One region of the Glutamicibacter sp. NPDC087831 genome, then DNA from elsewhere that is predicted to be linked to it. Evidence: riboswitches for the same ligand, from Rfam matches in the RefSeq annotation. Region 1 holds a riboswitch; each other region holds the start of a gene.
What was found. Region 1 has a riboswitch for S-adenosylmethionine ahead of ACIOJF_RS16875 (O-acetylhomoserine aminocarboxypropyltransferase/cysteine synthase family protein). Riboswitches for the same ligand answer to the same signal wherever they lie in the genome.

Region 1 (3,844 bases):
CAGGCTCGTCGAACTGGATGACATCCACCCCGGCTGCCTCAAGCTCGCGGGCTTCCTGGTTCAAGATGGTCGCGAATTCCCAGGCCAGTTTCTCGCGGCTGCGGTAGTGCGCATCGTACAAAGTATCAACCATGGTCATCGGGCCAGGCAGGGTCCACTTGATCTGCTTGTCGGTACAGGAGCGCAGGAACTTTGCGTCCTGAACGAAGACCGGCTTTTCGCGCTCTACGGCACCGATGGCGGTGGGAACACTGGCGTCGTAGCGGTTGCGGATGCGCACGGTCTCGCGCTTCTCGAAATCGACACCGCTCAGGTGCTCGATGAAGGTGGTAACGAAGTGCTGGCGGGACTGCTCGCCGTCGGAAATGATGTCGATGCCGCGCTGGGTCTGCTCGAGCACCGCTGCGCGCATGGCGTCTTGCTGCCCTTCGCGCAATTGCTCGCCTTCAAGCTTCCAAGGGGACCAGAGCTTTTCAGGCTCGGCAAGCCATGACGGCTTGGGCAGGCTGCCTACAATCGACGTGGGGATAAGCGGGGAAGTCATAAGGGAATCTTTCTGGATCTTAGGCGACGGGTGTCGGGCAGGAAGCGGACCACAGATCGAGCAGTTGGCGATTTGGGATGATGAAATGCTCTTCGGTGAACTTGCCTTGGATCTTGCCCAGTTGGGTTCGCTCTTCGCGGTCATAGAAGACGCGGGTGGGGGAAAAATCCTCGGCGCCAAGGCTCGGGTGGTACACAGCCGGAGCCGCCGAATTGGCGTTGTAGATCTCCGGGCGGTAGATCTTCTGGAACGTCTCCATGGTGCTGATCAGGCTGATCAGCTGCAGGTTCGTGTAGTCGTTGAGCAGGTCGCCACGGAAGTAGAAAGCCAGCGGTGCGACAGCACCCTGCGGCATGAAGTAGCGCACGCTCAAGCCCATTTTTCCGAAGTACGCGTCGGTCAATGAATTTTCATCCTGCTGGTATTCCAAACCGAGCACTGGATGGCTGTTGCCGGCGCGGAAATAGGTTTTGGAAGTCGAGACGCTGATGCAGACCACCGGCAACTGGGCAAAACGCTCACGGTACGCCTGTGAGTTCAAGAAATGCTGGAAGAGCTGCCCATGGAGATCGCCAAAATCTTCCGGAAGCACCGGGGCTCCGCTGTCATTGCACGAAGCTGGAAGCACCACGCTGAAGTCGTAATCGCGGACATAAGAAGAAAAATTATTGCCGACCATGCCCTGGGACCGAGTACCCGTGAGTTTATCCACGATCGTGGTTTCAAGCACTTCTAAAAGTGGAAATTCCTGATCGGTATTATTGGCAGAAAAATGCACATTTGCGGAAATGATTTCCAATTCAAGACAATAGCGGTCGCCTTGGGGATTGTCCCAGTGAGCGAGGGAATTGAAACGGCGGTTGATCATTGTCAGGGCATTGCGAAGGTTCTCTTCGCGGCGCTCTCCACGCGCCAAGTTGGCGAAGTTTGTCGTGGTTCGAGAATTCGCAGAAGGGGAATAATTCTCGTCGAATCTTGTGGTGCTAATGCTGAAATTTAATGCGTCTGCCATGATGGCCAATCTGTATTTGGGAGGCCTGGGCAGGCCGAGGGGAAGTCGTTGCGTCAATCATGCAGGGTGATTCTTGATATCAGGTAACTCGATATAACTATGGATTCATATAGACTCTGGCTATGGTTCAGGGAACAAATGGCTTGACACTTCAGCAGCTGCGCTATTTCGTGGCGGTGGCCTCCGAGGGGTCCATCTCCGCCGCCGCCGACCTGATCTACGTCGCGCAGCCCAGCATGTCGGCGGCGATGAAGGAGCTTGAATCACGGGTGGGGCGCACCTTGCTGGTGCGCTCGGCCAGGGGAGTGACGCTCACCGCCGAGGGCGCAGAATTCCTTGGCTACGCCCGGCAGGTCCTGGAGCAAGTGGAGCTGCTGGAGCATCGCTACCTCGGCCGCCCCTCCGCCAGGCGGCTGCTGGGCGTCTCCACCCAGCACTACTCATTTTCTGTGGACGCGTTTGTCCGGATGGTCCAGGCCAGCGGCGCCGAGGAATACCAGTTTTCGCTCCGCGAGACGCGCACCGAAGAAATCATCGAGGACGTGCGCACGCTGCGCAGCGACATCGGGATCCTCTACCTCAACGACTTCAACCGGAAGGTCATTGACAAGCTGCTGCGCGAATCCCGGCTGGTCTTCCACCCGCTGTTCCTGGCCGATCCGCACATCTTCATCTCGCGCAGCAACCCGCTGGCCACCCGAAGCCAGGTCACGCTCGAAGACCTCGAAGACCTGCCGCGGCTGACCTTCGACCAGGGCGCGAATAATTCCTTCTACTTCGCCGAGGAGGTGCTCTCCACCCGCTCCAGCCAACGCGAAATCCAGGTCTCCGACCGCGCTACCATCTTCAACCTCATGATCGGCCTGGGCGGGTACACGATCTCCACCGGCATCATCAGCGACGAGCTGGATCCCTCCATCGTCGCCATCCCGCTGGCGATCGAGGAGCGCATCGAGATCGGCTGGATCGGCCACGCCGCCATTCCGCTCACCGACCAGGCCCAGCGCTATCTGCAAGAAGTCCGCACCGTGGTCGCCAGCTTCGGGGTCGAGGTGCTCGGCTGAGCCGCCCCAGGCGTAACTCTCGGTCATCGATCGCCGGCCCATCGTCACAAACTTCCGGCAGAACCCCTGCATCACGCTGATTCCGCTCAAAAGCTCGCGTCATAAAGTGGCACCGGCCACCGCGTCATCATGACAAGTTCACGACATATGAAGCTTGGCGGCCTTGTATGAAGCCGGCCGCCCGATAGCGCTTGCACCCCTCGCAGCCCATGGCCAACCATGGAAGAACAACAAACCATCAAGAGCGACTAAGAGATCTGGCTCGTTGACGTCGCAGCAACCATCGGGAAACCGAAAGGTGCTAATGCCAGGAACGATGGAGCAGTTCCGAACGCGTTTTCGCGCTGTGCTTCGTGCCTTTGCACGATGCCTAATCGGTGCACTCCCTCGCAGAAAAACGAGGAGGAGCCATGAGCCAGGAAACCGACGCGGTGCACGCAGGGTACCGCCCGAGCGGAGACTTCCGCCCGATGCTGCCGCCACTGCACAATTCCGCAGCCTACCAATTCGCATCGCATGCCGAAGCGGTCGAGAAGTTCGCGCTGCGCCAGGCCGGTTTCACCTACTCGCGCACCGGCAACCCCACCGTCTCGATCCTCGAGCAGCGAGTGGCCGCGCTGGAAGGCGGCGCCCAGGCGGTAGCCACCGCCACCGGCCAGTCCGCGGTCGCCCTGTCCCTGCTGGCCCTGACCCAGGGTCCCAAGCACATCGTGGCCTCCTCCTCGCTCTACGGCGGCACCGTGGATCTGCTCACCGACACCTTCGCGGACTTCGGCATCCGCATCAGCTTTGTCGACCAGGCCGATCCGTCCGCCTGGGCCGCTGCCATTGAGTCGGACACCCGGGCGTTCTTCCTGGAGTCCGTCTCCAACCCGCTGTGCACCGTGGCCGACCTGCCCGCCATCGCGGCGATCGCCCACGAGCACAACATCCCGGTGGTGGTCGACAACACCCTGGCCACCCCGCTGAATGTGCGGCCACTGGAAATCGGTGCCGACATCGTGGTGCACTCGGCCACCAAGGGCCTGGCCGGGCACGGCTCGGTGCTCGGCGGGGTGGTGGTGGACTCGGGCAAATTCGACTTCTCCGATGCCGCCCGCTGGCCGCAGATCGCCGCCCCGCGGGTGCGCCTGAACAACACCTCGCTGCTTGAGCGCCACGGACCGGCCGCCTACGCGATGCTGGTGCGCTCCAAGTTCCTGCACGACCTGGGCCCGACCCTCG
Region 2 (3,844 bases), on a different contig from region 1:
ATTCCGACCATGGCCCACGTCTGGCCGTAGGCCGGCAGCATCAACTCGGGCAATTGCTGCCACGGAGTGTCGGTGCCCACCGCTGCGCTTTCAAAGGGGATTCTCATGCGTTGGCCTCCACCAGTTCGTGGTTGTTGCGGGCAAGGCTGCTTGGGTCGGTTTGCAGGCCCCACCCGTCCAGCAACCGGATCAGGTACTCAGGGGCTGCGCCCCGCACGCCCAAGCGCACGCGGCCCAAGGTCCCCTCATGGTGCGCCTCGACGGCGCCGCCCAACAGGGCCACCGCGATCCCGTGTTCGATGCCCAGACGCGAGATCCAGCCGGGATCGACCCGGTCTTTGCGGTAGGCCACCGTCACTGCGTAGTCGAAGCCTGCCGGCAGGTCCTCGGCCCGCAGCGGCAGCAGCTTCGCCCCGGTCTCCGAACCCGGGGATGCCACCAGCTCATGCAGGGCTCCGTGCTCGGCAATGCGTCCACCGGCGAGCTGGGCGACCTCGTCAGCCACATGCCGCACCACATCCATCTCATGGGTGATCAGGATGATGGACAGTCCCAGGTCGCTGCGCAACGAATCCAGCAGCCCCAGCACCTGGTGGGTGGATTCGGGGTCCAGGCCCGAGGTGGCTTCGTCGGAGAGCAGCAGCCGCGGGCGCAGGGCCAGGGCCCGGGCGATGCCGACGCGCTGCCGTTGCCCGCCGGAAAGTTGCCCGGGATAGGCGTTCGCTTTTTCCAGCAGCCCTACCCGGTCCAGCAGCTGGGCCACCCGTTGCTGCATTTCATGGTGAACCACCCCGAGGTTCCGCAGCGGAAGGGCCACGTTCTCGGCGACGCTCAGCCGGCTCAGCAGGGCCGAGTTCTGGAAGATCGTGCCGATGGCGCGGCGTTCGGAGCGCAGGGCCTTGCCCGACAGCGCGCCGAGGTCCTTGCCGTCGACGAGGATCTGCCCGCTGCTGGGCTTCTCCAGCAGCGAGATGCAGTGGGACAAGGTCGATTTCCCGGCCCCGGAAGGGCCGACCACGGCCGTGATCGAGCCTTCGGGCACCGACAGGTCGATCCCCTTGAGCACCTCGATGCGCCCCTGCGCGGTGTCGTAGTGCTTATGCAGGTCCTTGATCTCGATCATGCTGCATGCTCCTGGGCGATGCGCTCCATAATTCTCCTTGGCTGTTGCACCGTGAGGCACTGCCCGGGGCCGAAGTTGCGCCGGCTCGCGGCTTGGCGTGGCCCGGTGGCAGCCACTGCTCCATCGGTCCTGGCGGTAGCACCGTCCCGCGATTCGGGTGGTTGCTGCGACGTCAACGAGCCAGGTCTCTCGGTCGCTCTGGATGGGTGGCGTTCAATATCTTGAACAACTTCAGTGTCGAGCACGGAATAATTTGTGACCAAGCGTGAAGTCAGCAAAACGTCATGAAACCCCGTGACGTGTTTCCGTGTCCTTGATTCGCGTCATTTTCCACGTCATATAGCATCTTGTGACTATTTACGACTGCAATTACGGCAAAACATTGACTTGGATGCCGTCCTTGCGATCGATTGCCGAGCTTTAAATTGCTAAGTCCGCGGCCAATGGCCACGGACTGCGCACATATGATTTGGGAGCGACGACGAACCCGTTCAGCATTAGTCGGACTAGTTGCTTTCCACCGCAACAGGTTCTTCCAGCTCGTCGTCGGCTTCCCAACGCCGGGACCGCCGGACTCCCAAGAGAATTGATGCCGCAATAACTGCGACCAGAAGCAGGATCCATCCGGCTGGGATGGACCAGAAAGTTGTCGAAGCTGTGCTGAACCCGGCCGGCAATGAGTCGATGTCTTCGGCGTTCACTCTAACTTCGACCTGCTGCCATAGCAGCGGCCAGAGTCCCGGCAGCTGCTGTTCGATTGCCACAATGGACCCGGGTAGCAGTTCATCGAGCTGGTATTCGGACGATGTGGATCCCCAGCCGAAGGGGCCAGATGCAGTGATCGTGTAGCTGCCCCGGGCCCGCAGATTCCCTTCGTTGGCCACGGTTGCGCCCACGATGGCATCAACCGGTTCGAACGGGTTCCACGCGATGGGCGCCTGGGCGCTGGCTGCCGACACGTTCAGCTTGACTGCTCCCTCGCCACCGACTCGGACAGCCAGCTGCGTGGCCAGTCGGCGGTCGACCACCACGGTTCCAGCCGAGGTATCGATATAGGACGAAACCATGCCACCCAGATAGTCCCCCGGCGCGGCGTCCGTTGGAATTTCGACAGTGAATTCGACCGAGGTTTTCTCCCCCGGTCCCAAGGCTACTTCAGCTTGGTCTACCTCGATCCACGCGCCCACGGTAGTAGCCAGGTCGGTTCGCTCGGAGAGTTCCAGCGACCCGTTGCTGGTGGTCGCACCGTCTGCGGGATAGACGGCCAGTGAAATTTCTTCGGTCCCGTAGTTGGTGATCTCGAAGGAATCCCGGGCCTGTTCCCCGGGCTCGAGATCGTAGGCGAAACTCGACCGGGTTTCTGTGCCGCCCGGGTTGGTGCCCCACGACAAGTCATCGCCATGAGCAGCCGGCGCCGTAAGGGCAGTGGCGATGGCTACCGCGAGCACACTGATCGTTGCACGGTGTCGCAAGTTCTTGCGGGTGGCGTATTGCTGGAACATCTTTTCCTCGGGAATGTGGTCGGCAGAAATGGTGGCGGCACGCACCACGGGGAACGCTGTGCGTGCCGCCGGTGAAGCTGGAACTCTACTTCTGGATGGCGGTGATCGTCAGAGTCGAGCTGTAGTTGCCGGCAGCGGCTTCAGCCGGTGCCAGCAGCTGGATGCCGGTGTTCAAAACGGCTTCGGATGCGCCCGTTGCCGAGGCCAGCGGAGCGGTAGCTGACAGGCCATTGCCGGTCGCCGGCGCCACGGCCGCACCCAGGCTGACAACGCCCGTGGTTCCCGCGCCGGCCGGAGTCCAGCCCAGAGCCTTGGCGCCGAAGGCGTTGGATCCGTCGGTGAAGTCTGTGGCCTTGCCATCCAGGCTCCAGCCTCCGGAAACTTCGCGGCCGTCATTTACGGTGATGGTCGGCAGGGTGCCGTTGGCAGTAAAACCTGCGGCATTCTGGGTGGCAGCCCCGAGGTTGGCAGTCGAGTCGGCGATGCTCCATTTGAAGACGCCCGGTTCGCTTGGTTCGGTCTCCTTCTCCGGAACGGTGACGTCCACCTCGACGTCCTTGGAATCGGAGTCCTCGGGTGCTTCCGGCTCGCTTGGCAGTTCTGCGTCGACGATGTCCCAATCGACACTCAGCGGGGTGGCGACTTTGCGTGCGTCGGCGCTGCCACCCGATGAGTACCAGTAGGACTGAGTGCCGGTTTTGCCTTGGAATTCAACGAAATCCGCGGGGAAGGAACCCCAATTGGCGCCTTCCTTGACCTGGCTCAGGCCGGCTGGCGCCTCTACTTCCTTGTATTCCGGGCTGACGCTGAATCCGTCGGCATCAACGGTGACGCCCTTCAGGTTCGCCAGGGTAATGGTCTGCGGTGCGATGGGAACCCAGGTACTGGCATCGTTCATGTCTGCCTGGTAGCCCGATCCGGTGGCCTTCAGGGTGGCAGATCCGTCGGCTTTGACGTTCAGCACTGGATCCGTGGCGGTCCAGTAGGTCAGTCCGCTGTAGAACACGGAGGTGAACGACCCTTCCCACGAAATCGTGGCTTCGCCAGTCACCGGGTCGACATTGCCGGAACCTTGGCTCAGTACTACCTTGTTGTTGCTGACGTTGGTGGTACCGATGGGCGAAACTGCGCTACCCGAACCGGTCTGGCACTTGGTGTCCCAGGTCGGGGCAATGCTGGTTGAATTCGGCCCGTCTTTGAGGATGCTGACGTTTCCTTC
Region 3 (3,844 bases), on a different contig from region 1:
GCGAAGGACTCCGCGGAAACTTCGCCCACCAGCTGGAGGACCTGGGGTTCCTGGTATACCGGCACCCCGGTTCCGGTGGTGAAGATGCGGGTGCGCGCCTGCACCGCGCTACGCAGGTCGTTCAGCGCGGCGCGGGCGATGCCGGCCTGCACGGCCATGAGCACCAGCTGGAAGATCGCCGCTTCGGAGTCATTGGTCTGCTGCGGCATGAAGCAATCCACCGGGACCTGGTGGAATTCGGTGGTGCCGGTTCCGGTGAGGCCCTGGCCGAACCCATCCCAGTCGTCGAGGATCTTGACGCCGCTGCGCTGGGTGGAGACCACGGCGATCTGGCGGCCGGCGAGCTCCGGGTGGGCCACGGCAACGGTGGTCCAGTCGGCAAAAATGGTGCCGGTGCAGTAGTACTTTTCACCGTCGATCACCCAGCGCCCGTCCACGGTGCTGGCCTTGGTGTTCAAGGTGCCCAGGGCGTTGCCACCGCGTTCGGTGTAGGCGTTGCCGATAATCTGCCCGGCAGCGATGCGAGCGACCCACTTCTTGCGCAGCTCTTCGTCCTCCAGCGCCAAGACGTTCTCGACGAATGCGACATGTGCACGCCACAGCTGGCCTACGTGGGAGTCCGCCTCGGACAGCTCGATGAGCAAGCGGAAGACATCCACCAGCCGTGCGCCGTAGCCCCCGTCGGCAACGGAAAGGCGCAACGCACCGAACCGCTCGCGATTCAGCAGGCCTACCTGCTCGAAAGGAAGCACGCGGTTCAAGTCGCGGTCCTTGGCGGTTGCGGCGATCTGCGCAAAAACGGGACGGAAGATTTCGGCCAGCCGGTCGTATTGCTCATCCGCACTTGGTCCGGGGGTGATTTTCAGCAATTGCCTAGTCGGCAGCTGTTCTTCAAACTTGTCCAGGTCCATTGCGGTGGCCTGCGAAGGGTCACTGAGCTGGTTGAAGTCCAGTCCGAGGGCATTGTGCGATTCACCAATAGGCATCAGGGTTCTCAATTCTTTCCATCGGTCCTGGCGGTAGCACCGTCCCGCTATTGGGGTGGTTGCTGCGGCGTCGTGGAGCCAGATCTCTCAGCCGCTCTGGATGGGTCGTAATTCATTTGTAACGGTAATAAACCGGTGATTCCAACCCGCGAAGTCACATTTCGTCCCAGTGCCGGAAGTGCCCATCTTCAAATTTCACAGCCTAATCCGTGTCCTGCCGAAGATGAGTTGCAAAGTTTTGCTTAATGTCGAGCAAACCGGCCTGCAATAAAATAAATAACGAAATTTCTGGGCAATGTGACGTAGTTGTCGAAGATTTTTTCATATTACGCAAGATTTGCGTTCAAATCGTTCGACTCGTTGTAATGGACACGTAACCATCCCGAGCGGCCGAGAGATCTGGCTCGTTGACGCCGCAGCAACCACCTTTGGAGTTTTGCTCTGCAGGCCGGTGCTACCGCCAGGACCGATGGAGATGAACATGACTCTTTCCTTTGCAGCGCCCGAGGCAGCTTCCGTTGCCTCAGCTTCAAGCGCCCTGGACGTGCAGTTCAGCAACGTGTCGCGGACCTTCACCACCAAGATGGAAAGCCGCACCGTCCTGGCCGATATCAACCTGCAAATTCCAGCAGGTCAAGTCGTGGCCATTCTTGGAGCCAGCGGTTGCGGAAAATCCACGCTGCTGCGTTCAGTATCGGGCTTGGACCACCCCACCACCGGCACCATCCGCACCGGCACCCGCGAGGTCACCGGCATCAACGAGTTATGCGCCGTTGCCTTCCAGGAGCCCCGGCTGCTGCCATGGCGCTCGGTTCGCCAGAACATTGCACTGGGCCTGGCACCGGAAACCGATAAGCGCTCCGGCAACACGCTGATCGAGGAGTTGATCGAGCTGACCGGTCTGAGCCATGCAGCCAGCTTGCGCCCACGCGAGATCTCCGGAGGCATGGCGCAGCGGGTTTCGCTGGCTCGCGCGCTGGCTCGGCGCCCGGGTGTATTGCTTCTTGATGAACCCTTCGGCGCCCTCGATGCGCTGACACGCTTGAAGATGCAGGATCTGCTGCTCTCGATTCACGCATCGTTCCCCACCACCGTTCTCATGGTGACCCATGATGTGGACGAGGCGTTGACTCTGGCTGACCGCGTGATTGTTCTGGGGCGAGGCGCTGGGCATAGTGCAGCGGGCGTCATCGAAGATCTGTCCATCTCAGCTGGGCATCCACGCCGGCATACCGATGAAAAGTTCGTTGCAGATCGCCTGCACCTATTGCGCCTGCTCGGCGTCGACCCAACCAACCACTAGTCCCGGCCACGCCGTGGGTCCCGAACCATTCGGCGGCCTCTTTGCCTTTCACCTACACCGCTTGCACGCACAATTCTAGGATTCTCCATGCTTTTGAACCGTCTCACCCGCCGCACTGCATTGTCCGCCGCCGCCTTGATCGTTGGCGCAATTGCCCTGACCGGCTGTGCTGGCGAAAACGCTACAGCCTCCTCGGATGGTCAGACCCTGTCCATCGACTTTGCCACTTACAACCCGCTGAGCCTGGTGCTCAAGGAAAAGGGATGGCTGGAAGCAGCCGCCAAAGAACAGGGCGTAAATGTCGAATGGATCCAGTCCGCTGGTTCCAACAAGGCCAATGAAGCTCTTCGCGCCGACGCAATCGATGTTGGTTCCACAGCCGGTTCCGCTGCGCTCCTGAACCGTTCGAACGGTGCACCCATCAAGACCATCGCACTGTATTCGCAGCCGGAATGGGCGGCCCTGGTAGTGGATAAGGACTCGAAAATCGAGTCCGTTGAAGATCTCGCTGGCAAGACCGTGGCCGCTACGAAGGGCACCGACCCATACTTCTTCCTGCTGCAGGCGCTGGAATCCGCGGGCTTGAGTGAAGCTGACATCAAGCTGCAGAACCTCCAGCATGCCGATGGACGTACCGCCCTGGCCAACGGCTCGGTTGATGCCTGGAGCGGTTTGGATCCGATCATGGCCGCTGCCGAAAAAGACGGCGCGCAACTGGTTTACCGGAACTTGGATTTCAACACCTACGGTGCGCTGAACGCTCGCGAAGACTTCATTGAGCAGAGCCCCGAACTCGCCCAGCTCATTGTCGATGCCTACGAAAAGGCTCGTGGCTGGGCAGCTGACCATCCCGAGGAAACCGCAGAAATCCTGGCCGACGTAGCAGGGCTCGAACCAGGAGTTGCTGCCACCGTGATTGAGGAACGCTCCAATCTGGACGTTCCGGCAGTTCCCGACGCCAAATTCACTGGAGTCCTGAGCAAGATTGCTCCCACGCTGGTCGCTAGCGGCGGTGTCTCGGAGCAGGAATCCGTTGATGAAGCTCTGGAAACCCTCATCGATGACCAGTTTGCCGTCAAGGCAGACGCAACAAAGATCTCCGGAGAGTAACCAGCCATGAGCCCCACTAACGTGGCTGGAACCCGCGGAAGCCAAACACCTGCCAAGCAGAAGGCCAGCATGGCCGCAACGATCCTGCGTGCCCCGAAATGGCTGCTTGCGCTGGTCTTGCCGTTGACCACCCTGGCTGTGTGGCAATTTGTCACCGTTACCGGAATCGTTGCTCCGTGGACACTGCCAACTCCGGGTTCAGTGGTTTCTGCTGCCATTGAGCTCTTCCAGGATGGCGAACTCGGAAAGCACATCGGCATCTCCACTCAGCGTGTTCTTCTCGGTTTCGCCTTCGGATCATTGCTGGGCTTGGCGCTGGGTGCGCTTGTCGGGCTGTCCAAATTGGCAGATGCATTTCTGGGACTGAGCATCAGCGCCCTGCGTGCAGTCCCTTCCTTGGCTTGGGTTCCGCTGCTGGTGCTCTGGATGAAAATGGGTGAAGATT
Region 4 (3,844 bases), on a different contig from region 1:
CCGAGAAGTCGCACGTGGCATGGTGGAACGCGGCGAAGGCAAGATCATCAACATCTGCTCGGTGCAAACCGATCTGGCCCGTCCCACTATCTCCGCCTACACCGCAGCCAAGGGCGGACTGCGCAACCTCACCCGCGCCATGACCGCGGAATGGGCCTGTTCGGGACTGCAAATCAACGGCATCGCACCGGGCTACATCCACACCGAAATGACGCAGAATCTGGTGGATGACGAGAAATTCAACTCCTGGATTCTTGGCCGCACCCCGGCGGCCCGTTGGGGTACCGTCGAAGACCTGGCCGGACCAGCAGTCTGGTTGGCCTCGGACGGATCGAACTACGTGAACGGTCAGACCATTTTCATCGACGGAGGCATGAGCGTTGTCGTCTAATTCCCTCGCCACCAGCACGTTGGCCGTCGTGGCCCATGCAGCCGGTGATTTGCGTATTGAACAAATCGAGCTGGCAGCGCCGGGAGCAGATGAAGCACGCGTTGCCATCGCTTACGGCGGTATCTGCGGATCAGACTTGCATTACTGGAGCCACGGCGCCGCCGGGGAATCGATCCTCAAGGCTCCAATGGTTCTCGGGCATGAAATCGTCGGCACCATCATCCAGGCCGCCGCTGACGGCAGCGGGCCGGCAGCCGGAACCAAAGTCGCCGTGCACCCGGCAACACCAGGTGAGACGGGGGAACCCTACCCGGCCGACCGCCCGAATCTCTCCCCGGGGTGCACCTACCTGGGCTCGGCCGCCCGCTACCCGCACACCGAGGGCGCATTCGCCCGCGAAATGAACCTGCCATCACGCATGCTGCGTGAGCTGCCTGCTGGCTTAGCACTGCGCGATGCGGCACTGGCAGAACCGGCTGCGGTTGCTTGGCATGCGGTGTCGCGCGTCGGCGAAGTCGCCGGCAAGAAGGCGCTGGTTATTGGTGCTGGCCCGATCGGAGCTCTCGCTGTAGCAGTGCTTAAACGAGCCGGGGCCAGCGAAATTATCGCGGTAGACATGCACGCCAAGCCGCTGGAGATTGCCAAGCAGCTCGGTGCCACCTCCACCCTGCGCGCCGATGGCCAGGAAGCAATCGCCCAGGTGGGCGCGGACGTGGTCATCGAGGCCAGCGGCACCTACCGCGGATTGGCCTCCGCGGTGCGCGGTGCCGTGCGCGGCGGTCGAGTGGTCATGGTCGGGTTGCTGCCCTCAGGAGAACAACCCGCACTCATTTCGCTGGCTATTACCCGCGAGCTGGAACTGGTTGGTTCCTTCCGCTTCAACGACGAAATCGACCATGTGCTTGCTGCCCTGGCCGACGGTTCACTGCAGGTTTCCGAGGCGGTAACCCACGAGTTCCCGGTCGCCGATGCGCTTGAAGCCTTCGAAACGGCCAAGGATTCGGCTCGCTCCGGCAAAGTCCTGCTGAACTTCCTGGGGCAATAGTTGGCTTCAGCTAGAAGTGCACCGCGGCGGCCCCTGAAGTCGGGGGCCGCCGCGGTGCTTTTTAGTTCAGCGAACTCTAGTTGGTCTCTGCGATGCTTACCGCGGTTGTCACGGGCACCGGATTGGCGAAGAGGTCCAGCACCGGGCAGTGTGCATCCACTGCGCGGCGCAGTTCTTCATAGCGTTCAGCTGATTCCGGTCCGGCAATCCGGATGTCCAGATCCACCGACGAGAAGCCGGGGCGGATGGTCTGGTCGATGCCGAAGAGTCCGCGGACATCGAGGTGGCCATTGGCCTGGATCTTCACGTCGTCCACCTGGATGCCGAGGTTCTGCGCGTACAAGCGGTAGACCACAACCTGGCAGGAGATGAGCGCTCCGAGCGCGTATTCCACGGGGCTTGCGGCCAGGTCGCTGCCGCCCAGGGCAGCTGGCTCGTCGACCTGGAAGGTGTGCTTGCCGGAGACAATGTTGCTGGCTACCGAATCGAAGCCTTCGCCCTCGACGGTGAAAGTCAATTGGGCACTTTGCGGGGCAGCCGAAATTCGTTCGCCCCAGCCCTTGCCTGCTTCCTGCAGGCGCTGTGCGCGGTCTTCGGATACGGTTGGGGCAGATGCTGCATTAGTCATGGGGAATTGATCCCCTTTCTGGCGCAAGGGGCGCCATCGCTTACGCATCTTGGCGTTCAAGATGCGTCGAATCTTCACCTGGGGCACCCCGCACAATGACGCAGGAGGGTTGCCGTCCACTCAGCCAGGGCTCAAAGAGTGGAACTCGTGATTCAGTGATTAATTTCTATCGGTTGCAGGGCCCGCGGGTAAAGGGCAGAAGTAACTTTTCGTCACCGGGCATCTTGCTTTCCGGCTCGCTAAGATGGAATCTAGCTCTCGGGCGCCCACTGCACGAACAATGAACGGCGAGTATGGAATTCCAGCTGACACTTTCTGCGGCCCAGACCTTGGTGACCGAATCCGAATACAACCTGGGCCAATTCCTGTGTGATTCCGGAAAAGTGCAGATCGCCAACCGGGTAATGCGCCCGGGATCTACCCGCATCTCCGGTGTGGTGCTGCGCGAATCGGTGATGGCCCAATTGGAAATCACCGCGGGCAATATCAGCTTCACCAGCTTCTGCGGCAAGCATCCGGGGGTTCAGTCCTGTGAAGACGTCGCCGCCTTGCTCATTGAGGTCACCACCGAAGAAGACCAGGGCTTCTTCGTCTCCGACTCCGGGGTGGATCCCCACGCATGGAAACGCAATAGCAAGCCGCAGTGGGAACGCACCCTTGACCGTCTGCTTCCAGTCATTTCCGATGAGCCGCTGGTTGCCGAAGAACCGCTGGGATTGATCCTGAAAGTGGTCAGCGAACCGCGTTATGGCGGCGAGGACGCGCTGACCTTGCAGGCACGCCCGGCCCGCCAGGGCACCAAGAGCCCCTGGATCCAAACCGGGATCAGCTGGCGCAATGTCGCTTTTGATACGCGGTTCTCCAAGAAGCAGCGTCGTGCGGTCGTTGAACTGGACCGGTTGCGTGAACACGTTGAACAAGATACTTATCGCCATTCGTGGGATCCCAAGGAGTGGATCTCCTTGATGGATCTTCCAGGCCAGGACCTGCTGGATGCGTTCGAAGCCCTGCGTGAAGCTGGAGTGCAGATCGTCAACGGCGGTTCTACGGCCAAGGCCCCGGTGGAGTTCAGCGAGCAACCAGCCATGGCACACGTGGATGTGCGTCGCGGTGAACATGGCCTGAGCATGGAAGGGAAGCTGCGCGGGCCGAGCGAAGAGCACGTCTACCTCTTGCCCATAGGCACGCCGCCGACCTTGTTGGCTTACGCGTCCAGCCCCTTGCCGAAGGCCAGGGAAATCGGTTTGGCCCGGTTCGCTGAACCGGTCACGAAGGAACTGGCCACATTTATTGAATCCGGTGCGCAATCCATCCCGCAGGAAGGCGTTGAGCTTTTCGAGCGCCAGCACCTGGACCGATTGCGCCTGATGGCACCGTTGAAGAGCGAGGATGACAGCTACAGCATCCCTGTTCCAGCACGCCCCAGCCTCAAGCTGTCCCTGGAGAGCATCCGAACTCCGCTGACCGTGAGCTATTCCTGGGAGTACGCCTCCGCGGGCCCCCGCCAGTATGCCGTGGAAAAGGAAATTGCTGCTTCGGTGCAGGACAAGCTCGGCGCGCAGGCTTCCTTGGGGCAACTGACCTCTTCAGGAATCTTCCCGCCGAAGGAATTCAGCACCTCCGAATCCATCGATTTCTTGGTCTACGCATTGCCGCTCTTGGCAGAGCATCCCGATGTGGTCGTTGAAGAGCAGAACAGGCTGCCGAAGTACCGGATCAGCCACGCGCCGGCCGCTGTCAGTGTCGAAGCCGGCGAAAGCACGGGGGACTGGTTCGACTT

Region 2: another riboswitch for S-adenosylmethionine. It lies ahead of ACIOJF_RS13515 (methionine ABC transporter ATP-binding protein); the one in region 1 lies ahead of ACIOJF_RS16875 (O-acetylhomoserine aminocarboxypropyltransferase/cysteine synthase family protein).
Region 3: another riboswitch for S-adenosylmethionine. It lies ahead of ACIOJF_RS13455 (acyl-CoA dehydrogenase family protein); the one in region 1 lies ahead of ACIOJF_RS16875 (O-acetylhomoserine aminocarboxypropyltransferase/cysteine synthase family protein).
Region 4: another riboswitch for S-adenosylmethionine. It lies ahead of ACIOJF_RS10345 (OsmC family protein); the one in region 1 lies ahead of ACIOJF_RS16875 (O-acetylhomoserine aminocarboxypropyltransferase/cysteine synthase family protein).

The regions. Positions count from the first base shown of each region.
Region 1 is NZ_JBIUVH010000006.1:142,203-146,046, forward strand. Features, by position in the region: gene ACIOJF_RS16860 (methionine synthase) at 1-544, opposite strand, end outside; gene ACIOJF_RS16865 (DUF1852 domain-containing protein) at 564-1,556, opposite strand; gene ACIOJF_RS16870 (LysR family transcriptional regulator) at 1,679-2,620, shown strand; SAM riboswitch class I at 2,853-2,943, shown strand; gene ACIOJF_RS16875 (O-acetylhomoserine aminocarboxypropyltransferase/cysteine synthase family protein) at 3,031-3,844, shown strand, end outside.
Region 2 is NZ_JBIUVH010000004.1:111,161-115,004, reverse strand. Features, by position in the region: gene ACIOJF_RS13520 (methionine ABC transporter permease) at 1-107, opposite strand, end outside; gene ACIOJF_RS13515 (methionine ABC transporter ATP-binding protein) at 104-1,123, opposite strand; SAM riboswitch class I at 1,242-1,332, opposite strand; gene ACIOJF_RS13510 (WxL protein peptidoglycan domain-containing protein) at 1,630-2,673, opposite strand; gene ACIOJF_RS13505 (hypothetical protein) at 2,711-3,844, opposite strand, start outside.
Region 3 is NZ_JBIUVH010000004.1:95,232-99,075, reverse strand. Features, by position in the region: gene ACIOJF_RS13455 (acyl-CoA dehydrogenase family protein) at 1-986, opposite strand, end outside; SAM riboswitch class I at 1,002-1,093, opposite strand; SAM riboswitch class I at 1,361-1,462, shown strand; gene ACIOJF_RS13450 (ABC transporter ATP-binding protein) at 1,468-2,289, shown strand; gene ACIOJF_RS13445 (aliphatic sulfonate ABC transporter substrate-binding protein) at 2,377-3,399, shown strand; gene ACIOJF_RS13440 (ABC transporter permease) at 3,469-3,844, shown strand, end outside.
Region 4 is NZ_JBIUVH010000002.1:830,789-834,632, forward strand. Features, by position in the region: gene ACIOJF_RS10335 (SDR family oxidoreductase) at 1-391, shown strand, start outside; gene ACIOJF_RS10340 (L-idonate 5-dehydrogenase) at 381-1,436, shown strand; gene ACIOJF_RS10345 (OsmC family protein) at 1,513-2,064, opposite strand; SAM riboswitch class IV at 2,096-2,217, opposite strand; gene ACIOJF_RS10350 (DEAD/DEAH box helicase) at 2,358-3,844, shown strand, end outside.